Regions from separate parts of the Streptomyces sp. NPDC041784 genome, predicted to be linked through region 2. Evidence: riboswitches for the same ligand, from Rfam matches in the RefSeq annotation. Region 2 holds a riboswitch; the other holds the start of a gene.
What was found. Region 2 has a riboswitch for glycine ahead of gcvT (glycine cleavage system aminomethyltransferase GcvT). Riboswitches for the same ligand answer to the same signal wherever they lie in the genome.
Positions count from the first base shown of each region.

Region 1: another riboswitch for glycine. It lies ahead of gcvP (aminomethyl-transferring glycine dehydrogenase); the one in region 2 lies ahead of gcvT (glycine cleavage system aminomethyltransferase GcvT).

Region 1 is NZ_JBVJAB010000068.1:1,178-14,951, reverse strand. It holds gene ACZ6D7_RS47025 (CDP-alcohol phosphatidyltransferase family protein) at 1-34, shown strand, start outside; gene ACZ6D7_RS47020 (sugar phosphate nucleotidyltransferase) at 147-2,642, shown strand; gene ACZ6D7_RS47015 (DUF881 domain-containing protein) at 2,810-3,646, shown strand; gene ACZ6D7_RS47010 (small basic family protein) at 3,643-3,975, shown strand; gene ACZ6D7_RS47005 (DUF881 domain-containing protein) at 3,981-4,814, shown strand; gene ACZ6D7_RS47000 (FHA domain-containing protein) at 4,897-5,781, shown strand; gene ftsR (transcriptional regulator FtsR) at 5,824-6,561, shown strand; gene ACZ6D7_RS46990 (bifunctional nuclease family protein) at 6,647-7,120, shown strand; gene ACZ6D7_RS46985 (MerR family transcriptional regulator) at 7,364-8,008, shown strand; gene ACZ6D7_RS46980 (DNA polymerase IV) at 8,077-9,507, shown strand; gene ACZ6D7_RS46975 (hypothetical protein) at 9,758-10,045, shown strand; gene ACZ6D7_RS46970 (PRC-barrel domain-containing protein) at 10,070-10,441, opposite strand; glycine riboswitch at 10,555-10,650, shown strand; gene gcvP (aminomethyl-transferring glycine dehydrogenase) at 10,833-13,718, shown strand.
Region 2 is NZ_JBVJAB010000035.1:26,192-43,288, reverse strand. It holds gene ACZ6D7_RS40835 (ABC transporter substrate-binding protein) at 1-265, opposite strand, end outside; gene ACZ6D7_RS40830 (ABC transporter permease) at 346-1,353, opposite strand; gene ACZ6D7_RS40825 (enhanced serine sensitivity protein SseB C-terminal domain-containing protein) at 1,709-2,509, opposite strand; gene ACZ6D7_RS40820 (enhanced serine sensitivity protein SseB) at 2,651-3,439, opposite strand; gene ACZ6D7_RS40815 (AAA family ATPase) at 3,578-4,264, opposite strand; glycine riboswitch at 4,437-4,538, shown strand; glycine riboswitch at 4,539-4,661, shown strand; gene gcvT (glycine cleavage system aminomethyltransferase GcvT) at 4,699-5,820, shown strand; gene gcvH (glycine cleavage system protein GcvH) at 5,930-6,307, shown strand; gene glyA (serine hydroxymethyltransferase) at 6,322-7,602, shown strand; gene ACZ6D7_RS40795 (L-serine ammonia-lyase) at 7,702-9,069, shown strand; gene ACZ6D7_RS40790 (SDR family oxidoreductase) at 9,091-9,861, opposite strand; gene ACZ6D7_RS40785 (EF-hand domain-containing protein) at 9,947-10,159, opposite strand; gene ACZ6D7_RS40780 (helix-turn-helix domain-containing protein) at 10,218-11,132, opposite strand; gene ACZ6D7_RS40775 (GNAT family N-acetyltransferase) at 11,191-11,835, shown strand; gene ACZ6D7_RS40770 (YncE family protein) at 11,832-13,052, opposite strand; gene ACZ6D7_RS40765 (polysaccharide deacetylase family protein) at 13,052-13,846, opposite strand; gene ACZ6D7_RS40760 (ATP-binding protein) at 13,993-14,496, opposite strand; gene ACZ6D7_RS40755 (enoyl-CoA hydratase/isomerase family protein) at 14,785-15,552, opposite strand; gene ACZ6D7_RS40750 (L,D-transpeptidase) at 15,633-16,880, opposite strand; gene ACZ6D7_RS40745 (L,D-transpeptidase) at 17,048-17,097, opposite strand, start outside.

The DNA of each region.
Region 1 (13,774 bases), on a different contig from region 2:
CCGTATCGTTCGTGCGGACGCCATGGCCGACTGAGCTCGCCGATTGGCGGTGGCAGTGGCTCGATGGCCCGCGGCGGAAATGTGCGGGACAATCAGGACGGGTGAAGTCGGCTAGACCGTCGTCTCTCTAGGAGGACGCTTCCGACATGAAGGCCGTCGTGATGGCCGGAGGCGAAGGCACACGCCTTCGTCCCATGACCTCAAGCATGCCCAAGCCGCTCCTGCCGGTGGTCAACCGGCCGATCATGGAGCACGTTCTGAGGCTGCTCAAAAGGCATGGGCTCAACGAGACCGTCGTAACTGTCCAGTTCCTGGCGTCACTGGTCAAGAACTACTTCGGTGACGGTGAAGAGCTCGGAATGGAGCTCAGCTATGCCAATGAGGAGAAGCCACTCGGTACCGCGGGAAGTGTGAAGAACGCTGAGGAGGCGTTGAAGGACGACGCCTTCCTCGTCATCTCCGGCGATGCGCTGACCGACTTCGACCTCACCGAGCTGATCAACTTCCACAAGGAAAAGGGTGCGCTGGTCACCGTCTGTCTGACGCGTGTGCCCAATCCGCTGGAATTCGGCATCACCATCGTCGACGAAGAGGGCAAGGTCGAGCGCTTCCTGGAGAAGCCGACCTGGGGCCAGGTCTTCTCGGACACCGTGAACACGGGCATCTATGTGATGGAGCCCGAGGTCTTCGACTATGTCGAGGCCGATGTTCCCGTCGACTGGTCCGGCGATGTGTTCCCCCAGCTCATGAAGGAGGGCAAGCCGATCTACGGCTTCATCGCCGAGGGCTACTGGGAGGACGTCGGCACGCACGAGAGCTACGTGAAGGCCCAGGCCGACGTGCTCGAAGGCAAGGTCGACGTGGAGATCGACGGTTTCGAGATCTCCCCGGGCGTGTGGGTGGCCGAAGGCGCCGAGGTGCATCCCGACGCCGTTCTGCGCGGGCCCCTGTTCATCGGGGACTACGCGAAGGTGGAGGCCGGCGCCGAAATCCGTGAACACACGGTCATCGGTTCCAATGTGGTCGTGAAGACCGGGGCCTTTCTGCACAGGGCCGTGGTGCACGACAACGTGTATGTCGGGCAGCACAGCAATCTGCGCGGCTGCGTCGTCGGAAAGAACACGGACATCATGCGTGCGGCCCGGATCGAGGACGGCGCCGTCATCGGTGACGAGTGCCTGATCGGCGAAGAATCGATCGTGCAGGGCAATGTGCGGGTCTATCCGTTCAAGACGATCGAGGCCGGCGCGTTCGTCAACACCTCGGTGATCTGGGAGTCCCGGGGGCAGGCGCATCTCTTCGGTGCCCGTGGGGTGTCCGGCATCCTGAACGTCGAGATCACGCCGGAGCTGGCCGTGCGGCTCGCCGGCGCCTACGCGACGACGCTCAAGAAGGGGTCCACGGTCACCACGGCCCGCGACCACTCCCGTGGCGCCCGGGCGCTGAAGCGGGCGGTCATCTCCGCGTTGCAGGCCAGCGCCATCGACGTTCGGGATCTGGAGAACGTGCCGCTGCCCGTGGCGCGGCAGCAGACCGCGCGGGGGAGTGCCGGCGGGATCATGATCCGGACGTCGCCCGGGGTGCCGGATTCCGTGGACATCATGTTCTTCGACGGGCAGGGTGCCGATCTGTCGCAGGGCAGTCAGCGGAAGCTGGACCGGGTGTTCGCGCGGCAAGAGTACCGGCGGGCGTTCCCGGGAGAGATCGGGGACCTGCATTTTCCCGCCAGTGTGTTCGACTCGTACACGGGGTCGCTGCTGCGGAATGTCGACACGACCGGGATCGCCGAGTCCGGGATGAAGGTCGTGGTGGATGCTTCGAACGGCAGTGCGGGGCTGGTGCTGCCGAGTCTGCTCGGGAAGCTCGGGGTGGACTCGCTGACGATCAATCCCGGTCTGAACGAGTCGAGGCCCACGGAGACGAGCGACCAGCGGCGCTCCGGGCTGGTGCGGCTCGGGGAGATCGTGGCGTCGTCCCGGGCCGCGTTCGGGGTGCGGTTCGACCCCGTGGGTGAGCGGCTCTCGCTGGTGGACGAGAAGGGCCGGATCATCGAGGACGACCGGGCGCTGCTGGTGCTGCTCGACCTGGTGGCCGCCGAGCGGCGCAGCGGGCGGGTGGCGCTCCCGGTGACGACGACGCGGATCGCCGAGCAGGTGGCGGCGTACCACGGGACGCAGGTCGAGTGGACGACGACCTCGCCGGACGACCTGACCCGGGTCGGGCGGGACGAGTCGACGATCTTCGGCGGGGACGGCAAGGGCGGGTTCATCGTCCCGGAGTTCAGCAGCGTCTTCGACGGTACGGCGGCGTTCGTACGGCTCATCGGGCTCGTGGCCCGGACGCAGCTCACGCTCAGCCAGATCGACGCGCGGATCCCGCGGGCGCACGTCCTGAAGCGGGATCTGGCGACCCCGTGGGCCGTCAAGGGCCTGGTGATGCGGCGGGTCGTCGAGGCGGCCGGAGATCGCTTCGTGGACACCACGGACGGTGTGCGCGTGGTGGAGACGGACGGACGCTGGGTGATGGTGCTGCCCGATCCGGCCGAGGCCGTCACTCATCTGTGGGCGGAGGGGCCCGACGACGCCTCCGCACAGGCCCTGCTCGACGAGTGGTCGTCGGTCGTGGACAGCGCCGGACGCTGATTCACGCCGCACGCGCGCGTGCCGGACAAGCGTCCCCAAGGGGGCCTGTCCGGCACGCCGGTGGGGCCATTCGGAGGTACTGGTCGCGACGTGCGACGATGTGCGGCATGCCGCAGCAGCCCCCCGTTCGGAGCACACCCGCGCGCGTGCCGCGTCCGGACGCGTCCATGTCGCTGCTCACCAACGTCATGGACCACAGCCTCGACGAGGGGTACGCCGAGGCCGCAGCCCGGAAGCGGGCGGACGGCACCGGTGGCCTGCCGAAGACGGCGCGGGCGAAGCTCGGCCTGGCGGCCGGGCTGGTGCTCGCGGCCCTGGTCGTCACCGTGGGCGCGGCGCAGGCGCGGGTCGCGGCTCCGGTCGTGGCCAAGGAGCGCGAGGAACTGATCGACCGCATCGACCGTGAGACCGCGGCGGCCGACGAGCTGGAGAGGACCGTCGACGAGCTGCGTGACGACGTGAGCGCGCGGCAGCGGGAGGCGCTCGAGCAGAGCGGCGGCAGCGGGCGGACGGACCTGGTGGGCATTCTGTCGGGTGCTGTCGCGGTGCACGGTCCCGGCGTGAAGCTGGTCGTGGACGACGCCGAGGAAGCCACCACGGGCGGCGACGGCAACCCGCGTGAGACGTCCGGGTTCTCCGACACCGGGCGGGTCCGGGACCGTGACATGCAGCGTGTGGTCAACGGGCTGTGGGAGTCCGGTGCCGAGGCGATCTCCATCAACGGGCAGCGATTGACGGCGCTCTCGGCGATCCGGGCCGCGGGCGACGCGATACTGGTCGACAACAAGCCGTTGGTGCCGCCGTACACGGTGCTCGCGGTGGGGGACGGGAAAAACCTCAGCACCCGGTTCCAGAACAGCGCCGACGGGGTGTATCTGAGCGTCCTGCAGGACAACTACGACATCCGGACCGCGATCTCCGTGCGGGAGGACGTCCGGTTGCCGGCCGCACCGAGTGTGATCGTACGTACAGCACAGCCGAGAACTGAGAAGGACGCATCGTGATCGCCGTATTGGGCCTCGTCGTGGGAGTCGTGGCGGGCCTGTTGGTCCAGCCCGAGATTCCGGCGGCCGTAGTGCCGTATCTGCCGATCGCCGTGGTGGCGGCTCTGGACGCCGTGTTCGGCGGGTTGCGGGCCATGCTCGACGGGATCTTCGACGACAAGGTCTTCGTGGTGTCGTTCCTGTCCAACGTGGTCGTGGCCGCGCTGATCGTGTTCCTCGGCGACGAGTTGGGTGTGGGGTCGCAGCTGTCCACGGGTGTCGTCGTCGTGCTCGGCATCCGGATCTTCTCCAATGCCGCGGCGATTCGCCGGCACGTGTTCCGGGCGTGAGGCCGATGAGCAACCAGGACGCGACCCCCGAGAACAGACTGCGCAAGGAGCTCCCCGACGAGGTGCCGACGATTCCGTCGCCGCAGGGGGCGTCCGAGGAGGTGACCGAGCCCGTGCTGACCGGCCGGCAGCGGCTGGCGAAGGGGCTGTGGCCGCCGCGGGTCACGCGGGCGCAACTCATCGTGGCGCTGCTGCTGTTCGGCCTCGGCTTCGGTCTGGCCGTCCAGGTCGCCTCCAACAGCGACAGCGGAAACGCCCTGCGCGGTGCGCGTCAGGAAGATCTCGTGCGCATCCTCGATGAACTCGACGACCGTAGTCAGCGTCTTGAGGACGAGAAGGAAGGGCTCGAGAAGCAGCGGGAGGAACTGGAGAACAGCTCCGACCAGGCCGAGGAGGCCCGCAGGCAGACGGTCGAGAAGGAGAGACAACTCGGCGTTCTGGCGGGCACGGTGGCCGCTGAGGGGCCCGGTATCACCATGACCATCGAGGACACGAAGGGGACGGTCGAGGCGGACATGCTGCTCGACGCGATCCAGGAGCTGCGCGCGGCCGGCGCGGAGGCGATCCAGGTGAACGGCGTGCGCGTCGTCGCCGGAACGTACCTCACGGATTCCGACAACAGCGTGAGAGTCGACGGGAACAAGATCAACGCGCCGTTTCGTTTCAAGGTCATCGGCAACCCGCAGGACCTCGAGCCGGCGCTGAACATCCCTGGAGGCGTGGTGCAGACCCTGGAGAAGGAGCAGGCCACCGTGACCGTCGAGCGATCGACCAAGATCGTCGTGGACGCCTTGCGGGCAGCGAAGCAGCCTGACTACGCTCGGTCGTCCTCACAGTGAACCGGGGGTGCATGGGGGCCGTCCGGCAGGGGCATGAGGTTGCGGGGGGTCGGCGCACCGATCGGGTGGTGCGTGGTGGAAACTGTCTGGTGGATACGGACGTTGTGAAGATGTCCGGGTCGGCCGGTGTAATCAGTCAGGGTTCGTCCTGCCCCACGGGCGGGTCTGTTTCGGTCAAGGGGAATCGCCCGTGAAGTTGTTTGCGAAGTTGTTCGGCAAGAGCGCGCGAGAGGGCAGCGACAACGCGACCGCTCGCCATCGCGCACAGCCTGATGCGGAAGGCCAGCGGCCGCTGTTCCGGGACCAGGTGGGTGGTCCGGGCGGCGATATTTCCGGAGGTCAGGGCGCGGCGTCTGTTGACCCTGCCCAGTCCGGCGGCATAGGTTTCGGCCAACCGTCAACCTCAAGTACGGGTGGAGGGTTTTCTCCTATGTCGGCCCTGGTGTGTACGAGGTGCGGTAACCGCAACCCGGAGAACAGCCGCTTCTGCTCCAACTGCGGTGCGCCGCTGCGCCCCGGTCTGACGCCCGAGCGGGCGTCGGAGACGACCTCGACCATCTCGATCTCCGGTCTCGAGGCCTACGACTCCGAGGTCACCGGCCAGACCCAGCTGCCGGCGCTCTCCCCGGAGGCGCAGGCCGCGGTCGACGCGCTGCCGCTGGGCTCCGCGCTGCTGGTCGTGCGCCGGGGTCCGAACTCGGGCAGTCGCTTCCTGCTGGACGGCGACCTGACCACGGCCGGGCGTCACCCGCAGAGCGACATCTTCCTGGACGACGTGACGGTCTCGCGTCGCCACGTGGAGTTCCGGCGCAACCCGGACGGCACGTTCAAGGTGGCGGACGTCGGCAGTCTGAACGGCACGTACGTCAACCGGGAGCGGATCGACGAGGTCCCTCTGTCGAACGGTGACGAGGTGCAGATCGGCAAGTACCGGCTGGTCTTCTACGCGAGCCAGCAGGGTTACTGACCCTCCCCCGGATTCCATCCGGGGGGAACCCAGGGAAGGTCCATGCTTCAAACACCGAGGGGCGGTGCCGGGTACGGCACCGCCGCCGCGGACGGTGGGCTGATGAGCATCGGCACCGTGCTGAACGCGCTGCGCGACGAGTTTCCGGAAGTCACCATCTCCAAGATCCGCTTCCTGGAGTCGGAGGGACTCGTCGAGCCGCAGCGAACCCCCTCGGGGTATCGCAAGTTCAGCGCGGGGGACGTCGAGCGTCTCGGTCACGTCCTGAGGATGCAGCGGGACCACTATCTGCCGCTCAAGGTGATCCGGGAGCATCTGGACGCCATGGAGCGCGGTGAGGCCGCGCCGCTGCCCACCGTGGGCCGGCAGCGGGACGGGGAGGCCGTCCCGGACGTGCCCGAGGGGCCCACCGTGGCCCGGATCGGGCGGTCCGAGCTGCTGGCGGCCGCCGGGATCGACGAGCCCGAGCTGGTGGAGTGGGAGTCGTACGGGCTGCTGGTGCCGCTGGAGGACGGGGTCTACGACGCCGAGGCGGCCACCGTGGCGGCTCTGGTCGCCGAACTGGGTCGGTTCGGGATCGAGCCCCGGCATCTGCGGGTGATGAAGGCTGCGGCGGACCGTGAGGCCGGGCTGGTGGACCAGGTGGTCGCCCCGCTCAGACGTCATCGCAACCCGCAGACCAGGGCCCATGCGGAGGCCCGTACGAAGGAGCTGGCGGGGCTCACGGTCCGGTTGCACGCGGCGCTCGTGCAGACCGCGCTGCGGGTGCGGCTGCCCTGACCCCGGGGGGTTCGCCCTGGGCGGATCGGTCACCCGTTCCCGGCCCGACTACCCAAACGTCCCGGGCACGGCCTAGGGTTGCTGTGTGAACGAGCTCGATGTCGTAGGTGTCCGGGTCGAAATGCCCTCCAACCAACCGATCGTGCTTCTGCGTGAAGTGGGAGGAGACCGCTACCTCCCCATCTGGATCGGACCGGGGGAGGCGACGGCGATCGCCTTCGCCCAGCAGGGCATGGCTCCCGCGCGACCGCTGACCCACGACCTGTTCAAGGACGTGCTGGAAGCCGTCGGCCAGGAGCTCACCGAGGTGCGCATCACGGACCTGCGGGAGGGCGTCTTCTACGCGGAGCTGGTCTTCGCCAGCGGGGTCGAGGTGAGCGCGCGCCCGTCCGACGCCATAGCGCTGGCACTGCGGACCGGAACGCCGATCTACGGCAGCGACACCGTGCTGGACGACGCGGGCATCGCGATCCCGGACGAGCAGGAGGACGAGGTGGAGAAGTTCCGCGAGTTCCTCGACCAGATCTCGCCCGAGGACTTCGGCACCAGCAACCAGTAGCCAGGACGTACGAGGAACGGGGTGGCCCGCACCGCAGGGCCGCCCCGTTCTCGGCAATTGCCAGCGGCGAGTGAGAGCGTCCTACGGCTTCTGCTCAGCGCATTCGGCTAGCCTTTCCCCGCGGTGGGGTGCGGGAAACCACTCCTAGGGTGATTATCACTCGGCGTGCCGAGTGTGGCGATCGTTGACGCACCCCTGGTGACTGCCTACCGTCGAGAAGGCAGTTCAAGGACGGAGGTCGGCGTGAGAAGCAGCGGCGACGGTACGGCTGGGGGTGCCCCCGGACTCGGTGTCGGGGGGAGCGGTCCGTACCCGCTTTACGGCAGCGCGGCCGATCACGCTCCGCAGCGACCGGCGGCCGTGCCGAGCGGCGGAGGGGCGACGTCCATGGCGTCCGAGCAGATCGGCTACCGCGGTCCGACGGCCTGTGCGGCCGCCGGCATCACCTACCGGCAACTCGACTACTGGGCCCGTACCGGCCTGGTCGAGCCGAGCGTGCGGCCCGCTCACGGGTCCGGCACGCAGCGTCTGTACAGCTTCCGGGACGTCGTCGTCCTGAAGATCGTCAAGCGGTTCCTGGACACCGGGGTGTCGCTCCAGAACATCCGCGCCGCCGTGCAGCACCTGCGGGAGCGCGGCTTCCGCGACCTGGAGCGCATGACGCTCATGAGCGACGGTGCCACGGTCTACGAGTGCAGCTCGCCGGACGAGGTGCACGCGCTGCTCCAGGGCGGGCAGGGCATCTTCGGCATCGCCGTGGGCGTGGTCTGGCGGGATGTCGAGAGCGCGCTGTCGCAACTGCACGGAGAGCGGATCGACACCGGCGAGACGCTCGTCGGGCACAACCCGGCGGACGAGCTGGCGCGCAGGCGCAACCGGGCGGTCTGAACCGCTCCGGAGGCGGTGGGCGCCGCTGAGCGGCGTCATTGTCAGTGGCGTGGTGCAGCATCGGACATGTGAGAAACGCGCCCACGATCCTGCATCTCGACATGGATGCCTTCTACGCCCAGGCGGAGCAGGTGTCCAAGCCGAGTCTGCGCGGGAAAGCCGTGATCGTGGGCGGTCTCGGGCCGCGCGGGGTGGTCGCCACGGCCTCCTACGAGGCGCGGGTCTTCGGGGTGCACTCGGCGATGCCCATGGGCCAGGCGCGGCGGCTGGCCCCGAACGCCGCCTACCTCGTGCCCCGCTTCTCGTTCTACCGGTCGATCAGCGACCAGGTGATGGCGCTGCTGCGGGCTCTGTCGCCGCTGGTGGAGCCGCTGAGCCTCGACGAGGCGTTCGTCGACCTGGAGGCCGGGGAGACGGCCTGGGACAGCGAGTCGGCGCGGCTGGCCGGCGTCCGGCTGCGTACGGACATCCGGGACGTCACGGGGCTCACCGGGTCGGTGGGGCTCGCGGCCTCGAAGATGCTCGCGAAGATCGCCTCCGAGCAGGCCAAGCCCGACGGCCTGGTGCTCATCGAACCGGGGACCGAGCGGGCGCTCCTCGGGCCCATGTCGGTGCGCACCCTGCCGGGAGTGGGGCCGGCCACCGGCGACCATCTGAGGCGGGCAGGGATCACCACGGTCGACGAACTCGCGGAGGCCGGTGAGGACGAGCTGGTGCGGCTGGTGGGGAAGGCGCACGGGCACGGGCTGTACGCCATGGCGCTGGCGCGTGACGACCGGCCGGTGGTGGCCGAGCGGGAGGCCAAGTCGGTGTCGGTCGAGGACACGTACGACGTGGACATCCACGATCGGGTGCGGGTGGAGCTGGAGGTGCAGCGGCTGGCGGAGCGGTGTGTGCGCAGGCTGCGGGGGGCCGGTCTGTCGGGGCGGACCATTGTGCTGAAGGTGCGGCGGTACGACTTCTCCACGCTCACCCGGTCCGAGACCCTGCGCGGGCCGACGGACGATCCGGCGGTGGTGCGGGAGGCGGCGGCCAGGCTGCTGGACTCCGTGGACACGACGGGCGGGGTGCGGCTGCTGGGCGTGGGGGTCAGCGGTCTGGCGGACTTTACCCAGGAGGACCTGTTCGCGCAGGCGGCCGAGGGGCGGGCGGCCGAGGAGCGGGGGGCGGCGGCCGAGGAGGAGCTTCCCGACGAGCCGGTCGCGGAGGAGGTCGTGCCGGCCGAGCACCGGTGGCGTCCGGGGCACGATGTGCGGCATGCCGAGTTCGGGCCCGGGTGGGTGCAGGGAAGTGGGCTGGGCCGGGTCACGGTGCGGTTCGAGACGCCGGACTCGGAGCCGGGGCGGGTGCGGACGTTCCGGGTCGACGACCCGGATCTGGAGCCGGCGGACCCGCTGCCGCTGGTGCGGCGAAGACCCGGGGAGGACGGCGGGCCGGTCGGGATCGCGGCGGGGGACTCGGAGGCCGGAAATCCGGGTGCGGCGGCTGGGAACTCCTGACGGGAGCGGTCCGTTACGCAGAGTGAAGACCGGATGCTGTGGAGTGACGGGGAGTTGCCGTGCTGGAGGAGAGCGGGATGGAACTTCAGGGGGATCGGTCCGTGAACCCCGCCGCCGGGTTGTCCTCGGAGCGGGAGGCCGAGATGCGCCGGGTGGCCGATCGGGTCACCCGCTGGGCGGCGAACCGGAGTGATGTCGTCGGCTGCTGGTCGGTTCCTGTGCGCGGGGGACGGCGGGTCCGGACTCCGATGTGGATCTCGTCGCGCTGACGACGGACCTGTCCGGGTACGGGGAGGGCGGTGCGTGGCTGGGTGAGCTGGGTCTGGGGGAGGTGATCCGGGTTCAGGCGTGGGGGCCCGTCACCGAGTGGCGGCATGCCACGGCCACCGGCCTGGAGGTCGAGCTGGGCGTCACCTCGACGGACTGGGCGCGCACCGACCCGGTCGACGCGGGCACGCGCGAAGTCGTCACCGGCGGCGCCCGCCCGCTGTACGACCCGGCCGGGTTGCTTGCCGCGCTGATACGGGAGTGCGCCTGAGGGGGCTCACGGGTCGCCTGTGTCTCAGTTGTCGTCCGTGCCGGCCAGGCGGCCGAAGTGGTGGTCCGGGAGTGGGGGAGGGGCGGCCACGTCGAGACCGTAGTGGTGGTAGAGCTGGAGTTCCTGGTCGGGGGAGAGGTGCCGGCCCACGCCGAAGTCGGGGGCGTCCTTGATCAGGGCCCGGTCGAAGGGGATGTGGAGGGTGCCCTCGATCAGCTCACTGGGCTCCAGGGGGACGAAGGCGTCCCGGGAGAACAGGCCGGTGCGTATGGCCGCCCACTCGGGCACGCCGGTCGCGTCGTCGAGGTAGACCTCGTCGACGGTGCCGATCTTGGTGCCGTTGCGGTCGAACGCCTTGCGGCCGATCAGGTTGCGCGGATCGATGTCGGTCTGCACGGGCCCTCCACTTGGTCGCAACTCATCCGTAAGCACTACAAAAGAGCACATTGGGGCGCGCGGCCACTCGAAGGAGGTGGCGTTGACCTCGCTGGTAGTCTGGCAACGGCTGCTGACCCCGTGCGGGAGAGTCCTCCGGACATCACCGGAGGCGCCGAAGGAGCAAATCCTCCCCGGAATCTCTCAGGCCCACGTACCGCACGGACGAGGTCACTCTGGAAAGCAGAGCGGGTGTCTGTCGACGGCCTCCGCTCTCACCGACGGTGAAAGCCGGCTGCCCCTTGCGGGCGGCCGGTGAAGCTCTCAGGTTGAGATGACAGAGGGGGAGGCCGTCCGGGTACCCGCGCCGTGGTGCCCCTCGAAGGTCGTGTCAGACCAGGAGGCCTCCGCAATGACCGCCTACCGCATTCCGCTCTCCGAGCTCGAGCGGGGAATCCCCTTCGAACAGCGCCACATCGGGCCCGACCAGGAAGCGCGGGCCAAGATGCTCGCGCACGTCGGGTACGGCTCGCTCGACGAGCTGACCGCCGCCGCGGTCCCCGATGTGATCAAGAACGCCGATGCGCTGGACCTGCCGGGCGCGCGCACCGAGGCCGAGGTGCTGGCCGAGCTGCGGTCGCTGGCCGACCGCAACCAGGTGCTCGACTCCATGATCGGGCTCGGGTACTACGGCACCTTCACGCCCCCGGTGATCCTGCGGAACGTGATGGAGAACCCGGCCTGGTACACGGCCTACACCCCGTACCAGCCGGAGATCTCGCAGGGCCGGCTGGAAGCGCTGCTGAACTTCCAGACCATGGTCGCCGACCTCACGGGGCTGCCCACCTCCGGCGCCTCGCTGCTGGACGAGGGCACGGCCGCCGCCGAGGCGATGGCACTGTCCCGACGGATGGGGAAGAACAAGAAGGGTCTCTTCCTCATCGACGCGGACGTGCTGCCGCAGACCATCGCCGTGATCGAGACCCGGGCCGAGCCGACCGGGGTGGAGGTCGTGGTCGCCGACCTCTCCGACGGGATTCCGGCCGACATCGCGGGGCGTGAGATCAACGGGGTGCTGATCCAGTACCCGGGCGCCTCCGGCGTCGTACGCGACATCAAGGCGGTCATCGACCAGGCGCACGAGCTGGGGGCGCTGGTGACGGTCGCCGCCGATCTGCTCGCGCTGACGCTGCTGACGTCCCCGGGTGAGCTGGGGGCGGACATCGCGATCGGGACGACGCAGCGGTTCGGCGTGCCGATGGGCTTCGGCGGGCCGCACGCCGGCTACATGGCCGTGCACGAGAAGTTCGCGCGCAGCCTGCCCGGGCGGCTCGTGGGCGTGTCCGTGGACGCCGACGGGAACCGGGCGTACCGGCTCGCGCTGCAGACGCGAGAGCAGCACATCCGCAGGGAGAAGGCGACCAGCAACATCTGCACGGCGCAGGTGCTGCTCGCCGTGATGGCGGGCATGTACGCCGTGTACCACGGCCCCGAGGGGCTCAGGTCGATCGCGTGGCGGGCGCACCGGTACGCCTCGATCCTGGCCGCCGGGCTGACGGCCGGCGGGGTGGAGGTCGTGCACCAGGCGTACTTCGACACGCTGACCGTCCGGGTGCCGGGGAAGGCCGCCGAGGTCGTGGCCACGGCGCAGGACAACGGGGTGAACCTGCACCTCGTCGACGCCGACACGGTGTCGATCGCCTGTGACGAGACGACCGCGCGGGCGCAGGTGGCCGGCGTCTGGGCGGCCTTCGGGGTTGAGGGTGACATCGAGGCGCTCGACGCGGTCACCGGGGAGACGCTGCCCGCCGGGCTGCTGCGCTCCGACGAGATCCTGACCCACCCGGTCTTCCACCAGCACCGCTCCGAGACGGCGATGCTGCGCTATCTGCGCCGGCTCGCCGACCGGGACTACGCGCTCGACCGGGGCATGATCCCGCTGGGCTCCTGCACCATGAAGCTCAACGCGACGACGGAGATGGAGCCGGTCACCTGGCCGGAGTTCGGGCAGTTGCACCCCTTCGCGCCGGCCGAGCAGGCCGAGGGCTACCTCACGCTCATCCGGGAGCTGGAGGAGCGGCTCGCCGAGGTCACCGGGTACGACAAGGTGTCGCTCCAGCCGAACGCCGGGTCGCAGGGCGAGCTGGCCGGGCTGCTGGCCGTCCGCGGGTACCACCGGGCCAACGGGGACGAGCAGCGGACGGTGTGCCTGATCCCGTCCTCCGCGCACGGGACCAACGCCGCGAGCGCCGTGATGGCCGGGATGAAGGTCGTCGTCGTGAAGACCGCCGAGGACGGCGAGATCGACGTCGAGGACCTGCGGGCGAAGATCGAGCAGCACCGGGACGAGCTGGCGGTGCTGATGATCACGTACCCGTCGACGCACGGTGTGTTCGAGGAGCACGTCGCCGACATCTGCGCGCAGGTGCACGACGCGGGTGGGCAGGTGTACGTCGATGGCGCCAACCTCAACGCGCTCGTCGGGCTCGCCAAGCCGGGGCACTTCGGCGGTGACGTCTCCCACCTGAACCTGCACAAGACGTTCTGCATCCCGCACGGCGGTGGCGGTCCGGGCGTCGGGCCGGTGGCCGTGCGCTCGCACCTGGCGCCGTATCTGCCGAACCACCCGATGCAGCCCGCGGCCGGGCCGGAGACGGGTGTGGGGCCGATCTCGGCCGCGCCCTGGGGGTCCGCGGGGATTCTGCCGATCTCGTGGGCGTATGTGCGGCTGATGGGCGGGGAGGGGCTGAAGCGGGCCACGCAGGTGGCGGTGCTCAGCGCCAACTACATCGCCAAGCGGCTCGAACCGCACTACCCGGTGCTCTACAACGGCCCGGGCGGGCTCGTCGCGCACGAGTGCATCATCGACCTGCGGCCGCTGACCAAGGCGACCGGGGTGAGCGTCGACGACGTGGCCAAGCGGCTCATCGACTACGGGTTCCACGCGCCGACCATGTCCTTCCCGGTGGCCGGCACGCTGATGATCGAGCCGACCGAGTCGGAGGACCTCGGCGAGCTGGACCGTTTCTGCGAGGCGATGATCGCCATTCGCGCGGAGATCGAGAAGGTCGGGTCGGGCGAGTGGCCGGCCGAGGACAACCCGCTGCACAACGCCCCGCACACCGCGGCCGCGCTCGGCGGGGAGTGGGCGCACGCCTACACGCGTGAGGAGGCCGTGTTCCCGGCCGGGGTGTCCGCCGCCGACAAGTACTGGCCGCCGGTGCGCCGTATCGACCAGGCGTTCGGTGACCGGAACCTGGTCTGCTCGTGCCCGCCGCTGGACGCGTACGAGGACTGAGTCGGTGACCGAGGGCTCCCGTCCGGTGCGGGCGGGAGCCCTCGGGGCTTTCTGCT
Region 2 (17,097 bases):
ACATCATGCCGTAGTAACCACGCGTGGTGTCCCACGAGTCGGCGTCCTGAGCGGCACCGAACTTCAGCGTGCCGCCCTTCTTGGCGAGGGACGCCTGGGCGACCTTGTTGTTCGCGGCGTCGAAGCCGGCGGCACCGGTGCTGGAACCCTTGCCGCTGTCGTCGTCGCTGCCGCCGCCGCACGCCGCCGTGGTCAGCAGCGCGGCGACCGCGGCGGCAGCGGCAAATGCCTGCTTCCGCCGCCCTGAGGTGCGTTCGGTAGTCACGATCTCGGATCCTCCGGATTTGATGAGAGCCCCCGTGTCAGTGCCACGGGACATTTGTGGGGCGGCCGCGGTGCGGCGGTTCAACGGGACGCCTTCGGGTCGAGCGCGTCCCGGACGCCGTCGCCGAAGAGGTTGAACGCCAGCACGGTGATGAAGATCGCCACGCCCGGGACCACCATGAACATGGGGTCGGACTCGTAGTAGTCGATGGCGCTCGAGAGCATCTGCCCCCACGAGGCGGTGGGCGGCTTGACGCCCACGCCCAGGAAGCTGAGTGCGGCCTCGGTGAGGATGTTGGTGGGGATCATCATCGTCGTGTACACGACGATCGGGGCGACCAGGTTGGGCAGCAGTTCCTTGAAGAGGATGTACAGCCGGCCCGCGCCCAGCGACCGGGCGGCCTCGACGTACTCGCGCTCACGCAGCGACAGCGTCTGGCCGCGCACCACGCGGCCGATGTAGGGCCAGCCGAAGAAGCCGATGACCACGATCATCAGGAAGACGCGCACGCTCGATCCGGTCAGGCCGAGCATGTTGTTCGGCATGACGGAGACCAGCGCGATGATGAACAGCAGCTGCGGGAAGGCGAGCAGACCGTCCATGATCCGGCTGATGAGCGAGTCGACCCAGCCGCCGAAGAAGCCGGCGAGGATGCCCAGGATCGTTCCGAGGATCACGGCGACGACGGCGGACAGGAAGCCGACCAGCAGCGAGATCCGGGCCCCGTAGAGGATGCGGGCGAGGATGTCGCGGCCGTTGACCGGCTCGACGCCCAGCAGGTGGTCGCCGCTCATGCCGCCCAGGGAACCCGTCGGGGTGCCGAACAGCGGGTCGATGAGGTTCTCGTGATACTCGTTCGGGTCCTGCCCGAGCAGGCCCGTGATGACCGGGGCGAACAGCGCGACCAGGACGAGGAAGAGCACGACGATGCCGCCCGTCAGGGCGAGCTTGTCCCGCTTGAGGCGCTCCCAGGCGATCCGGCCCAGGGAACGGCCCTGGACGGCCTTGGCGCCGCCGGTGGCGACCGCCGCTTCGTCGGCCGCGCTCGGGGCCGCTTCCGCGGTCGGCTCGTGCAATGGTGCCGTCATCTGGCAGGGACCCCTCTCAACCGGCGGTAGCCGGCCCGCACTTGCCGCTGTAGCGGCTGATCCGTCCGTCGTACACAGGGACGAAGTCCCCTGGAGCGGGAGTCTTCAACGCTTTGGCGATCTGTAGCCAGACTTGGCAGTGAATGGATGCGTAAACGTGATCCGGGTAGGTGGGTTCCGTTATCCGGACGGCGGGTAACGTCCGTCGGACGCCCACCAATTGGGGACAGATCATACGAGAATCGGACTAATGGGTCTCATCTACGCGCGCAGACCCCATGAGGAGCCTGTGCGCGGGTGGCATGAAGCGAAAAAACCGGGCCGGCCGCCCAAGGGCGCGCCGGGGTCCGGGAGGTCAGTAACGGCCGGTGGGCGGGTAGCCGTAGCCGCCCGCCGCGGGGGCCTGGGCCGGGGCGGCGGGGGCGTGCGCCTCACGGTCGTAGAACGGCCGGGCGCCGGCCCGCATCCACATCACCACGGGGTCGTACTCGTCGGTCATGGCGACCGTCGACACCGGCAGTCCGTCCGGCACCGCACCGATGGACTGCTGCATCATCGCCCGTACGGCGTCCACGGCCGGCGGCGAGGAGTCGTACACGTCGAGGCCGATGGCCAGGTAGGGCGCGCCCAGGGCCGGCTGCACCCAGGCGCGGCGCAGGGCGCGGACGGCCGGGGTACGGTGGGCGTTCTGCGCGAGCAGGGCGTAGAACTGCGGGATCTCGATGCCGGGTTCGGAGAGTCTCAGCGGTCCGGCGGGCTGGCGGTCCAGGCCGGTCGCGATACGGCGCAGATCCAGCCAGGGAATGCCGACGCCGCCGCCGGGAGCGTGCGGGTTGAGCCAGAGGCCGTAGTGGTCGGGGTAGAGCGTGCGGGCCACGTCGATTCCGTCGACCACCTCGTACGAGCGGTTCCAGCCGCTCGCCGAGAGCTCCTGGGCGGAGGTGACGCAGGGGGCGTAGCCGTGGCCGTCCACCTCCATGTTCCCGTACTGGGCGTCCGGGGAGCCCGACTGACCGTGCCACAGGAGCATCCAGACCTGGCCGGAGGCGGGGGTGGCGAGGGCGCGCAGGAGCGCCTCGTAGGCGTCGTAGCGCCCGGGCGTGACCTGGCGCAGCATGTGCTCGACCTGTCCGGCCGCGATGCCGCTGGCGCTCACCTGTACCGCCCCTTCTTTTTTGAGTTGCCCCGCGTATGAGAACAGCTTAAGCGCCCAGGAGCCCGGCACCTGTTGTGCGTGCGCGGGTGCCGGTGCGTCGTGGCTCGTCGGGCGGCCGCCCGCGCGCCTCGGGTGGTGCCCCTAGCGCTGGTAGAAGGGGCGGACCTGCTCCTTCATCCACTCCCCCACCGGGTCCTGCGCCACGTCCAGGAGGATCAGGTTGACGGGCCACCGGACCGGGGTGCGGCCCATGGCGCGCCCGAGGGCGTCCAGGGGGAGTTCGCGGACGTCGGCGTCCAGGTGGGAGAGCTCGACGCCGACGAACATCACCGGGTCGGCGGTCTCGATCGCGGCCAGGCAGCGGCGGGCCGTGCGGACCACGCCCGTGGCGTCGAACTCGGCCGAGGCCGCGGCGAGGAAGTCCACCGGGTCGTCCTGCCAGTCGGGCTCGAAGAGGCGGACGCGGCCGCCGCTCGCGGGGCCGTCCAGCGGGGTGCGGCCGGCCCGGCACAGCTCGGCGACGGCGGGCGGCGGCAGCGGGACGCCGACCACGCCCTCCGGGTTCACGAACATGCCGACCTGCGGGGGCAGCCCGCGCGCGAACTCCACGGCCGGGGCGATCGTGTACGACATGTGCGCGCCCGCGACCTGACGGAGCTGCTCCTCGGAGCTGAACACGGGCACGTAGGCCTGGCCCTCCAGCTCGATGGCGGGCAGGTCGAGCGGGACGCTGTCGGGCCCGCCGCCGGCGGGCAGCGGGACCCAGACGAAGCTGCGGCCGAGCACCTCCACGATGCGCCCGCCGGCACCGGGGACGCCGAGGGAGGCGGAGAGCACCTCCTCCAGTTCGTTGCCGGGCCATCCGCCGTGCGGGTGGGGGTGTGCCTGTGCCGGGAATGCCGTCGGGAAGTCCGCCGGTGGGAAGTCCATCTACCTACCGCCTGCTGGGAACCACTGGTCTGGCTGAAAGGCTAACGGGTACAAGGGGCACTTTCCCCGGCCCGACGAAAGCGGAGGGGAAGCCTCGGAGGCCCGCCGACGCCCCCGGGAGCCGCCCGGCCCCTCGGCTCAGCCGGTGAAGCCGATCCGGCGCAGGGTGTTCGCCGCGTCGCGGTCGAGGAGGATCGCCGCGCCGACGCCGGCGGGCAGCCGGCCGCGCTCCACCGAGCGCAGCAGCCGGGCGGCCGCCGTGCGGTGGCGCAGGAACGCGTACCGCGAGACACCGCGGCCGCGCTCGCGCTGGCCCTCCAGCGCCGCGCCCGGGGTGACGTCGAGGAGGAGCAGGTGCAGGGTGCCGCCGCGGCGGCGGGCCTCGCGGGCCAGCCAGTCGCGCACCCAGGCCTGCGTACCGCAGTCGTGGACGACGACGCCCTCGCCGGTGCGCAGGGCGCGGCGCAGTCCGGCGTAGTGGGCGAGACGGACCAGGGGGCGGTAGAGGGCGTAGGGCAGGAAGCGGGGCGCGCGGGCGTCCCAGCGGTCGCGGGTGTCCTGGGAGTCGATGCGCAGGCCGGTGACCGCGCGCTTCATGAGCGTGGACTTGCCACTGCCGGGCAGGCCGGTGACCACCACCAGGTCGTGGGGGCCGAACAGCAGGCCGTGCGGGCTGCGGCCGGAGCGGTCGCGCAGATCGCGGACGACGGGGGCGGGCCGCGCCCGGGACGCCACCCTGGCCGGGGCCGCCGGCTGCGCGGGCAGCGCGAGCGCCGAGGTGGTCGCGAATGCCCTGGTCCTCGCCGAGGTCCTGTTCACCGTGATCGTCCTTCCCCTGGGGTCAGGTAAGTCTTCTCCCCATCGAACGTAAAGAGAAGGTAATCCGTGATGTCTCGCGTTTTCGTGCGCGTACCGCCACAAGCCGGTTACAGATGCGGCCTGCCGCGACCGGGGGGTGCCGTGCAATGATGTCCGCGCCAACTGCATACCGGCCGTTTGAATCCGCGCGGGAGAGTTCCCAGCAGCAGCCTTTCGCTGGGGCGCCGAAGGAGCAAGTCCCTCCCTTGAATCTCTCAGGCACCGTTACCGCGCGGGCGAGGCACATCTGAAAAGCGGGCCACCGTCGCCGGTGGTCCCACCCAAGGTGCAAACCATGACCCGTTTCCGCGCGCAGCGGGCGGTCATGGCGAACCTCTCAGGTTCCGATGACAGATGGGGAGGAACGACCTCGCCTGTCATGCCTTGGGAGACGACCGACCGTGAGCAGTACGCAAGAACTCCGTCACACCGCGCTCGATGCCCTGCATCGCTCGCTCGGCGCGACGATGACCGACTTCGCCGGCTGGGACATGCCCCTGCGCTACGGCTCCGAACGCGACGAGCACACCGCCGTGCGCACGCGGGCCGGGCTCTTCGACCTGTCGCACATGGGCGAGATCACCGTCACCGGCCCGCAGGCCGCGGCCCTGCTCGACCACGCCCTGGTGGGCAACATCGGGGGCGTGCGGCCCGGCCGGGCCCGCTACACCATGATCTGCCGGGCCGACGGCGGCATCCTCGACGACCTGATCGTCTACCGGCTCGCCGAGACCGAGTACATGGTGGTCGCCAACGCCTCCAACGCCCAGACCGTGCTGGACGCGCTGGTGGAGCGGGCGGCCGGCTTCGACGCCGAGGTGCGCGACGACCGCGACGCGTACGCCCTGATCGCCGTCCAGGGGCCCGAGTCCCCGGGGATCGTCAAGGCCCTCACCGACGCCGATCTCGACGGTCTGAAGTACTACGCGGGCCTGCCGGGCACGGTCGCCGGCGTCCCCGCGCTGATCGCGCGCACCGGCTACACCGGCGAGGACGGCTTCGAGCTGTTCGTGAAGCCGGAGCACGCCGTGCGGCTGTGGGAGGCGCTGACCGAGGCCGGCGCGGGCGTCGGGCTGGTCCCGTGCGGTCTGTCCTGCCGGGACACCCTGCGCCTGGAGGCGGGCATGCCGCTGTACGGGCATGAGCTGTCGACCGCGCTGACCCCCTTCGACGCGGGCCTCGGGCGCGTGGTGAAGTTCGAGAAGGAGGGCGACTTCGTCGGCCGCGAGGCCCTCCTGGAGGCCGCCGAGCGGGCCGCCGCGAAGCCGCCGCGTGTCCTGGTCGGCCTGGTCGCCGAGGGCCGCCGGGTCCCGCGGGCCGGGTTCGCGGTCGTCGCGGGCGGCGAGGTGATCGGCGAGGTCACCTCCGGCGCGCCCTCCCCGACGCTGGGCAAGCCGATCGCCATGGCCTACGTCGACGCCGCGCACGCCGCGCCGGGCACCCCGGGCGTCGGCGTGGACATCCGGGGCAGCCACGAGCCGTACGAGGTCGTGGCGCTGCCCTTCTACCAGCGCCAGAAGTAGCCACCGCGCGCCGCGCGCAGGTGACACTGCGCACATTTACGCTGCTCACGCACGTTTCCAGCAGTCCCCCATTCACCAGCACTCCCCCGCGTACAGGAGAATTCAGGCCATGAGCAACCCCCAGCAGCTGCGCTACAGCAAGGAGCACGAGTGGCTGTCGGTCGCCGAGGACGGCGTCTCGACGGTCGGCATCACGGAACACGCGGCCAACGCGCTCGGCGACGTGGTCTTCGTCCAGCTCCCGGAGGTCGGTGCCTCGGTGACCGCGGGCGAGTCCTGCGGTGAGCTGGAGTCGACCAAGTCGGTCAGCGAGCTGTACTCGCCGGTCGACGGCGAGATCGTCGAGGTCAACCAGGACGTCGCCGACGACCCGTCGCTGGTGAACTCCGCCCCCTTCGAGGGCGGGTGGCTGTTCAAGGTACGCGCGACGGGCGAGCAGGAGGAACTGCTGTCCGCCGACGAGTACACCGCCTACACCGCCGGCTGAGGAGTCGTAGACGCATGTCCGTCCTGAACACGCCCCTGCACGAGCTCGACCCGGAGATCGCCGCCGCGGTCGACGCCGAGCTGAACCGCCAGCAGTCCACGCTCGAGATGATCGCGTCGGAGAACTTCGCTCCGCTCGCGGTCATGGAGGCGCAGGGCTCGGTCCTGACCAACAAGTACGCCGAGGGCTACCCGGGCCGCCGCTACTACGGCGGCTGCGAGCACGTCGACGTGGCCGAGCAGATCGCGATCGACCGGATCAAGGAGCTGTTCGGCGCCGAGTACGCCAACGTCCAGCCGCACTCGGGCGCCTCCGCCAACCAGGCCGCCCTGTTCGCGCTGGCCCAGCCCGGGGACACCATCCTGGGCCTGGACCTGGCGCACGGCGGCCACCTGACCCACGGGATGCGGCTGAACTTCTCTGGCAAGCAGTTCGACGTGGTGGCCTACCACGTGGACGCCGAGACCGGTCTGGTCGACATGGCCGAGCTGGAGCGGCTCGCCAAGGAGCACCGCCCGAAGGTGATCATCGCGGGCTGGTCGGCGTACCCGCGCGAGCTGGACTTCGCGGAGTTCCGCCGGATCGCCGACGAGGTCGAGGCGTACCTGTGGGTCGACATGGCGCACTTCGCGGGCCTGGTCGCGGCCGGTCTGCACGCCAACCCGGTGCCGTACGCGGACGTGGTCACCTCGACCACCCACAAGACGCTGGGCGGCCCGCGCGGCGGCATCATCCTGGCGAAGAAGGAGTTCGCGAAGAAGCTGAACTCCTCCGTCTTCCCGGGCTTCCAGGGCGGTCCGCTGGAGCACGTGATCGCGGCGAAGGCGGTCTCCTTCAAGGTCGCGGCCTCGGAGGACTTCAAGGAGCGCCAGCGCCGTACGGTCGACGGCGCGCGGATCCTCGCCGAGCGGCTGACGGCGGCGGACGCCCGTGAGGCCGGGATCAACGTCCTGTCCGGCGGCACGGACGTGCACCTGATCCTGGTCGACCTGCGCGACTCCGAGCTGGACGGCCAGCAGGCCGAGGACCGTCTCCACGAGGTCGGCATCACGGTCAACCGCAACGCGGTCCCGAACGACCCGCGCCCCCCGATGGTCACCTCGGGTCTGCGGATCGGCACGCCCGCCCTGGCCACCCGCGGCTTCACGGCCGAGGACTTCGCCGAGGTCGCGGACGTGATCGCCGAGGCGCTCAAGGCGCCCTCCCCCTTCACGGGGGCGGACGCGCAGGCCCTGAAGGCCCGGGTCGAGGCCCTGGCCGGCAAGCACCCGCTGTACCCCGGTCTGAACAAGTAGTTCCTTTTCGCCGGACGCCCCGCACACTCGGTAGAGGTACGGGTGGGCGGGGCACCCGGCGAGAACCCTTCTGCACCACCCCTGCCCTGAGGAGTACCCGTGGCCATCTCGGTCTTCGACCTGTTCTCGATCGGCATCGGCCCGTCCAGCTCCCACACGGTCGGCCCGATGCGCGCGGCGCGCCTGTTCGCCCTGCGGCTGCGCAACGAGGACCTGCTGCCCGCCGTCGCCTCGGTCCGCTCCGAGCTGTACGGCTCCCTGGGCGCCACCGGCCACGGCCACGGCACGCCGAAGGCGGTCCTGCTCGGTCTGGAGGGAGCCTCGCCGCGCACGGTGGACGTGGAGACCGCGGACGAGCGGGTGGAGCGGATCAAGGAGTCGGGCCGGCTGAACCTGCTCGGCGAGCGGGAGATCCCGTTCTCCTTCGACGACGACCTGGTCCTGCACCGCCGCAAGGCGCTCCCGTACCACGCGAACGGCATGACGCTGTGGGCGTACGACGCCTCCGGCGCGGAGCTGCTGTCGAAGACGTACTACTCGGTCGGCGGCGGATTCGTGGTCGACGAGGACGCCGTGGGCGCGGACCGCATCAAGCTCGACGACACGGTCCTGAAGTACCCCTTCCGCACGGGCGACGAGCTGCTGCGCCTGACGAAGGAGACGGGCCTGTCGATCTCCTCGCTCATGCTGGAGAACGAGCGCGCCTGGCGCACGGAGGAGGAGATCCGCGAGGGTCTGCTCGACATCTGGGGGGTGATGCGGGCCTGTGTCTCCCGGGGCATGTCCCGCGAGGGCATCCTGCCGGGCGGCCTGCGCGTGCGCCGCCGCGCGGCGATGACGGCCCGTCAGCTCCGCGCCGAGGGCGACCCGCTGGCGCACGCCATGGAGTGGATCACCCTCTACGCGATGGCGGTGAACGAGGAGAACGCGGCGGGCGGCCGGGTCGTCACCGCCCCCACGAACGGCGCGGCCGGCATCATCCCCGCCGTCCTCCACTACTACGTCAACTTCGTCCCCGGCGCGGACGAGGACGGCGTCGTCCGCTTCCTGCTCGCCGCCGGCGCGATCGGCATGCTCTTCAAGGAGAACGCCTCCATCTCCGGCGCCGAGGTCGGCTGTCAGGGCGAGGTCGGCTCCGCCTGCTCGATGGCGGCGGGAGCGCTGGCCGAGGTCCTGGGCGGCAGCCCGGAGCAGGTCGAGAACGCCGCCGAGATCGGCATGGAACACAACCTCGGCCTCACCTGCGACCCCGTCGGCGGCCTCGTCCAGATCCCCTGCATCGAACGCAACGGCATGGCCGCGGTCAAGGCCGTCACCGCCGCCCGCATGGCCATGCGCGGCGACGGCTCCCACAAGGTGTCCCTCGACAAGGTCATCAAGACCATGAAGGACACCGGCGCGGACATGAGCGTCAAGTACAAGGAGACGGCGCGGGGCGGGCTTGCGGTGAACATCATCGAGTGCTGAGGGAGTCCGCACACTCCTTGCTCAGGCGGGCTGTTCGAAGTGGATGGCGCGGATGAAGCAGTCCCGTGGCTGGGACACGGCGAACAGCACACAGTCGACGAGGGAGTGCGCGGTCAGCGGGTCGCCCGTCTCGCGCGGGGTGTTCTCCCAGTCGGGGGAGAGCGGGTCGGGGTTCTCGAAGTCCGGCGGGTACAGGGAGATGACCCGCACCCCTTCGGGGCGCAGCCGCTTGGAGAGGATGTCCGCGAATCCGGCCTGGGCGCTCTTGGCGGCGTAGAAGGCCGAGTGGGCGTCGGACCGATGGTGGCCCGGGACGCCGGCGGTGGAGATCATGTTGACCACGTCCGGCTGTCGCGAGGCACGCAGCAGCGGAAGGAAGTTCTTCACCATCAGGACCGTCCCGGCGGCGCCCGAGGCCAGGGTGTCCACCACCTCGTCGTCGGTGGCCGACAGCAGATCGGTGCCGGCCAGCCAGCGGGCTCCGTTGTTGACCAGGATGTCGACATGGCCGGTCACGGCCGCGACGTCCTTGGCGAAGGCCTGTACGGAAGCGGGGTCGGACAGGTCACAGGCGAACGTGCGCACCTGGTCGTGGCCCAGGGCACGGATCTCGTCGGCCACCTGCCGGGCGGCGTCCACCGACCGCGCGGAGAGGAAGACCTCGGCTCCGCACTGCGCGAAGCGGATGGCGAGGGTTCGCCCGAAGTCCCTGGACGCTCCGGTGATGAGTACTTTTCGGCCGTCGAGGCGGGGAAGGGGCCGGGGTGCGGGGCTGCTCTCTGCCTTGCTCATGGGTCGGGGCGCCTATCGGGTCGAAGGGGTCCAGAGAGAGGGGGCGCCCGGCGGAAGACCCGTCGGACGCCCCCTCCTCCTCGCACTACTTGTTCAGGTAGCCCCAGAACTCCTCGAACGAGAGGACCTTGTCCCCGTTCAGGTCGCGGGACTTGATGAGGGCCTCGGCGACCGACTCGGTCACGTTCCAGTCGCCCTCCTGCGCCAGGGCGGTCTTGAACTCGGCGGCGGTGATGAAGCCGTCCCCGTCCGTGTCGATGCGCTGGAACTGCTTGCGTGCTTCTTCGATGTCGGCCACCGATCCGCCCCTTTTTTCGTTGCTAGCCATGCTTGCCGTCGTACTGACGCAGGTCAGATTAACCGCCCGCGCGAGTCTCCAGCGCGGCGACCACCCAGGCGAACTCCTCCCGGTGGGCCGCCGCGGGCCCATGGCCGTTCACGATCACCAGCAACTCCCGGTAGCGGGCGACCTGGTTGTTCGTGTGGGAGGTGAGACGTTCGAGGACCGCGGCCGGATCGGCGTCCCCGAGCAGCTCCCGCAGCACCTCCCCCGCCTCCGGGGAGTCGGGGGCGATCCCCCGCTCGCGCGCCTGCGCCGCCAGCTGCACCATCCGCCGGGCGAACCACATCGACGCCCCGGCCGGCACGTCCGGCCCCCGGTCCGCCGCGTTGAACTCGGCCGCCTTGCGCATCTGCGCCCGGAACTCCGGGTCCTGGAGCAGCTCGGCCAGCTCCACCCAGGCGTCCACCTGCTCGGGCGTCGGATCGTCCGGCAGGTCCACGACGGTGGACCGCATCCGCTCCCGGATCACCGGGTCCGCCGTCTGAAGCCCGTGGAACATCTCGTCCACGAACTCCTCCAGGATCCGCCCCCGCTCGGCCGCCGACAGCCGGGCCAGCTTGTTCATCAAGGTCATCTCCTCCGCACTCGCACCGCGTCGCGCCACGGACGACAGCACCGCACGGGTCACCTTCAGCGACCGGATCTGCGCGTCCAGCGCGGACACGTGCGCCGCCGCGACCTCCGCCACCGACCGCTCCCCCGCCAGCACCCGGCGCACATCGGCCAGGCCGAGGCCCAGCTCGCGCAGGGTTCGGATCAGTTCCAGGCGGGCGGCCGATTCGGCGTCGTAGAGCCGGTAGCCCCCGGTGGAACGGGCCACCGGGGTCAGGACGCCCTCGTCGGACCAGTAGCGGATGGTGCGCACGGTCAGTCCGGTGGCGCGGGCCAGCTCGCCGATGGTGAGAAGTCCGGTGCCGTCGTCGATCATGTGTGTGAGTCTGGGCCTTCCAGTGGGTGGAGACTCAAGGGCGCGGAGGGGCTACGGGGTGGAGACCTTGCGGGACATTCTCGACGCGGCAGCAAGAGGTGTCCTCCCACCGGCGGACGGCCGGACGACGGTGGTGCCGCAGATGTCGCCCCGGGACGCCGGTGTCCTCGCCTTCACCGCACACTCGGTCGTCTTCACGGACGAGGATCCGGCGTGGGTGTACGAGGTGCTGGGCGGTGTCGACTGCGATCCGCTGTCCGCGACGATGAACCCGCGGTTCCTGGCCGAACTGCTGGAACGCACGGGGCGGACGGCCGAGACGATCGACGCGATGCTGGTGGCCGCCCCGCTGCCGGGCCGGCCGCCGGTGGCGCTGACGGAGATCGAGGACCACGGCCATCCCCGGATCCGCTACGCGCGCCGCCGACGCGACGACGTGCGGGCATGGTCGGCGGACGGCGGGGTGCTGGTGACGGGGCGCGGGATCGGCGGGCGGCTGGAGGTCTCGGTCGAGGTCGACGAGACGGTACGGCACCGGGGGCTCGGGCGGCTGCTGGTGGCCGCCGCGCGCCACCTCGCCACGGAGCCGGTATGGGCCCAGATCGCCCCGGGGAACGCCCGCAGCGTGCGGGCGTTCCAGGCGGCGGGGTACGTCCCCGTGGGGGCGGAGATCCTGCTGACGGCCGGCGCCGAACAGGTCTAGCGGAAGATGCCGGTGTGGCCGAGGGAGTAGCGGCCGGGCTGGGGGTAGACGGCGAGGCCGTGCGGGCCGCTGCCGACGGGGATGCGGGCGAGCTGCTGGCCGGTGCGGGTGTCGATGGCGTACACCTCGGCGTCGTAGCGCCCGGACAGCCACAGGACCTTGCCGTCCGCCGAGACGCCGCCCATGTCGGGGCTGCCGCCGTCGGGCAGGTGCCACTTCTTGGTGACCTTGTCCTCGGCGAAGTCGAAGATGGAGACGGAGCCCTCACCGCGGTTGGAGACGTACATCTCGCGGGAGTCGCGGCTGACGTACAGCCCGTGGCAGCCCTTGCCGGTGGGCAGCAGGGTCGGCTTGCCGAACGTGTCGCCGTCGATCACCCACATCCCGTCGGCCATCATGTCGGCGATGTAGAACCGCTTGCCGTCCGGCGAGACCTTCACGTCCTGCGGCATGGCACCCTCGAAGGGCAGTTTCTGCTGTCCGACGACCTTCATCCGCTCGGTGTCGACCTTCAGCAGCTCGCCGCTGAACTCGCAGGAGACGATGAAGTAGCGGCCGTCGCGGGAGAAGTCGGCGTGGTTGACCCCGTAGCAGGTGACGGGTTCGGTCTTGACGCGCTTCATGGTGTGCGGGTCGCGGAAGACGAGTTCGCGGTCCAGGGAGGCCATGACGATCGCGTACTTGCCGTTGGGCGTGAAGTAGAGGTTGTACGGGTCGTGCACCTCGACCTCCTTCCCCGCCCTGCCGGTCTTGGGGTCGACGGGGGTGAGGGTGTGCCCGCGGTTGTTGTTGACCCAGAGCGTCTTCAGGTCCCAGGAGGGCACGACGTGCTGCGGCTGGTGGCCCACGTGGAGCGTCTCGACGACCTTGTAGGTCTTCGGGTCGATGACGGAGACGGTGTCGGACTCGGTGTTGGGCACGTAGACCCGGGACGGGAAGTCCTTGACCACCGGGGAAAGCCGGTTCGGACGGTCGGCGGCGTAGACGTCCTTGGGGTCGAGGAGCGGCGGCATGCCGGGCAGCCCCTGGACGGCCGTCTTCTTCGGCTTGTGCGCCGGCGCGGGGGCGGCGGCCTTGGTGGGCTGGTGGGCGTCGTCGCCGGACTCGCTGCCGCAGGCGGCGAGGGCGGTGACGACGGTGAGGGCGGTCCCGGTGAGCAGGGCGCGCTCGAGGAGTGTGCGCTTGACGAGTGTGCGCTTCACGAGTGTGGGGTGCATCAGCTGAGCAGCTCCGTGGTGGTGACCGCGCGCAGTCCGCGGCGGTGCAGTTCGTCCAGGACGGCGGGGAGCGCGGCGACCGTGTCCGCGTACCCGAAGTGCAGGCTCACGACGGACCCCCCTCGGACCTCGCCGAGGACGGCGCGGGCGACGGCGGGCGCGCCGGGCGAGGTGAAGTCGAGGGAGTCGACGTCGTAGGAGAGGACGTGGGGATAGCCGGCCCGGCGAGCCAGGGTCTCGACGAGGGGGGAGGCGCGTGCGGCACGGGAGGGGCGGAACCAGGTGCCGACGGACCCGGTGAGCCGCTTCAGGCGGGCGGCGCACTCGTCGATCTCCCGGGCCGCCTCCGCCTCGGACATGGCGTTGATGTCGAGGTGGCGGTGGGTGTGGTTGCCGAGGTCGTGGCCGCCGTCGAGGATCCGACGGGCCATGTCCGGGTGTTCGTCGAGCCAGGTACCGACGGCGAGCACGGTGACCCGGGCCCCGTGCCGCTCGGCCTCGCCGAGCAGCGCGCGGGCGGTGGCCGGATCCCCGTGCCCGTGGAACGTGAGGGCGACCCGGGGGCGGGTGCGGGGGCCGTGGGTGAGCTGCACCGGCTGCCCGGGGAAGCGGCGGGGGGACGGGGCGGGACGGGGAGGTGGTGGTGAGGGCGGCGGGGTCGGGCGCGTGGCGTCGGGCGCGGGGTGTGCGACGGCGCCGGTGGTGGCGCACCCCGCGGCGAACGCGCCCGTGGCGGCGAGTCCGGCGGCCGTACGCAGGGCCGTCCGGCGGTCAGTCGTGGTCACCCGCACCATTTAAGGCGGGTTGTGGAGTAAATCGGGCGATTGGTCCGATCGGCGGCCGGTTGGCGTGCCCCGACGGACCGCAAACGGCGAACCGCGGACGGCGGACGGCGGACGGCAAGGCGAGCCCCGAACCTCGAACGGCGAACCCCGAACCGCTACCGGTCCGCCACCCGCATCTCGAACCACGTCGTCTTCCCGCGCGGCAGCAGGTCCACGCCCCAGCGGTCGGAGAGCTTGTCGACGAGGAAGAGGCCGCGGCCGCTGATGTCCATCTCCTGCACCGGCATCAGACAGGGCAGCCCGCGGGACGGATCGCGGACCTCGATGCGGATCCAGCCGCGCCTCCGGCGCATCCGGAGGCCGAACACCCGGGCCCCGGTGTGCCGTACGGCGTTGCCGACGAGTTCGGAGACGAGGAGCACCGCGTCCTCGGCCATCCGGGGGCTGAGGCCCCAGTGACGCAGGACGACGACCTGGGTGAGCCGGCGGGCCGTGGCGGCGGACTCGGGCCGGGACGGCAGCGGAACCTCGCCCTCCGTCGGATTGCCGAACAATTCCAGCGCCTTGAGTGCCCGTTCGTCCTCGACCGCAGGCGACCACCGCGCCGCGGCCACGCGCCCGTGCCCCCGCGGCTGTTCGACACCCTCCAGCCCCGCCATGCCCCCATCATGGCCGCCTGGCGCCTCCTCCGGGGCCGTTCCGGGGGAATACGCCCCCCGCACGCCCCCGTTCCACACGATCCGATCGGCATATGCCAGAGGCCGTTCGGAGCCGTACGGAACCCCACCGACCTGCGGTGAAGACTCGCCCGAGGACAGTCGACGGGATCCCTCGACAAGGCAGGCTTAAGGGCGCCTTAAGGTTCCCATAAACCGCCCCTTCGAGGGACCCGGATCAGACACCTTGTCAATTGCAAGTGATTCCGGCCGGATTCACAGAGACGTGCCTCACAGGAACTTGGCCTTGCCCGGGCCCTCCTCCACGAAGCTGCGCATGCCGATCTCCCGGTCGGCGGTCGCGAACAGACCCGCGAACCAGTTCCGTTCGACCGCGAGGCCGGTGTCGATGTCCGTCTCCAGACCCGTGTCGATCGACTCCTTCGCGGCCCGCAGCGCGAGCGCCGGGCCCTGGGCCAGCTTCGCGGCCCAGGCGTGCGCCTGCGTGTACACCTCGTCGGCGGGTACCACCCGGTCCACCAGGCCGAGGGTCAGCGCCTCGTCCGCCTTGACCATCCGGCCGGTGAAGATGAGGTCCTTCGCCTTGGAGGGGCCCACCAGCCGGGCCAGGCGCTGGGTGCCGCCCGCGCCGGGGATCAGGCCGAGCAGGATCTCCGGCTGGCCGAGCTTGGTGTTCTCGCCCGCGATCCGGAAGTCCGCGCACAGCGCCAGCTCGCAGCCGCCGCCCAGCGCGTACCCCGTCACGGCCGCGACGACCGGCTTGGGGATCCGGGCGACGGCCGTGAAGGCGTCCTGGAGGGCACGGGCGCGCAGGACCATCGCCGTGTGGTCCATGGCCTGCATCTCCTTGATGTCCGCGCCGGCCGCGAACACCTTCTCCCCGCCGTACACGACGACGGCCCGTACGTCGTCACGACGGGCCGCCTCCTCGGCCACTTCCTTCAGCCGGTCCTGGGTGGCGATGTCCAGGGCGTTCATCGGCGGGCGGTCGAGACGGATCGTGCCGACGCCCTCGGCGACTTCGAGATTCACGGTCATGGCAGCAGGTTAACCATGACTAACGACAACGGGCCCGGTGCCGTGGGTCACAGCACCGGGCCCGCCTCAGAGCGGCGGAACTACTTCGTCCACTCCGCCCACGACAGGTTCCAGCCGTTGAGGCCGTTGGCGGGGTCGACCACCGGGTCGGTGGAGTTCTTCACGACCACCACGTCACCGACCATCGACTGGTTGAAGAACCACGCGGCCGGCACGGAGCTGTCATAGCCGCCGCGCACGTCCCGCAGGCCGATGCAGCCGTGGCTGGCGTTGTAGTTGCCGAAGGCGCCGCCGCCCCAGTAGTTGCCGTGCACGAAGGTGCCGGAGTTGGTCAGGCGCATGGCGTGCGGGACGTCCTTGATGTCGTACTCGCCGTCGTAGCCGACGGTGTCGCCGTTCATCCGGGTCACCGTGAACTTCTCGCTGATGACCATCGCGCCGTTCCAGGTGGCGTAGCCGGGCTTGCCGGTGGTGACCGGGATGGTCTTGACGACCTTGCCCTCGCGCATGACCTTCATGGTTTGCTTCTTGGCGTCCACGACGGACACCTGGTCACGGCCGATGGTGAAGGAGACGGTCTTGGCCTGCTTGCCGTAGACGCCCTTGCGGCCCTCGACGCCGTCGAGGTTCAGCTTCACCGTGACCTTGGTACCGGCCTTCCAGTACTTCTCGGGCCGGAAGTCGAGGCGGTCGTTGCCGAACCAGTGACCCTGGACGTCGACGGCCGGCACGGTCGTGATCTTGATGGCCTTCTCGACGTCCTCCGGCTTGGTGATGCCGCGCGTGAAGCGGACCGAGAACGGCATGCCGACGCCGACGGTGGAGCCGTCCTCGGGCGTGAAGTTGCCGGTGAAGGTGTTCTGCGGGCTCAGGGTGGTGAAGGACGAGTCCTCGGCGGCCGTGCGGCCCTCGGAGTCCTTCGCCACCGCGTGCACCTGGTACTCGGTCGACGCGGCCAGGTGCGTGGCGGGCGTCCAGCCGCTGCCGTCGGCCGAGATCGTGCCGTCGATCTTCGTGCCGTCGTCGTCCTTGACGGTCACCTCGGTCAGCTTGCCCTTGTCGGCGCTGACCTTGAGGGTGCCGCTGGTGTTCACGTCCTTGGCGCCGGCCTTCGGCGCGATGGTCACGACCGCCACCGACTGCTTGCTCTCGGCAGCGGAGCTGCCCTTGCCGTCCTTGTCCTTCGCATCGGACCCGGAGTCCGAGCCCCCGCCTCCGCCGCAGGCCGTGACGGCCAGCAGCGCACCGCCGACGATCACCGCCCACCGCTTGTTGCGGCCGCGTGAGCGTCCACCCGCCGACGCCCCCGATATCGGTCGCACGTTCAAGTCCTTCTCCCCTCGCAAGGCCTGGTCAGGCCCCCACCCCAGCGCATCCCGCGCGATCACTGGCGCATATTAACCGCACGGTTTTGAGCTTCGTGTCAGGTCAATGTCACCGTTCCGTCGCAACTTGGACCATCGAGCGGTGGGATGGTTGCACCGGGGGGCGAAGGTCAGCCGATCGCGCTGCCCTCCGTCCACTCCTGCCAGCCCATGTTCCAGC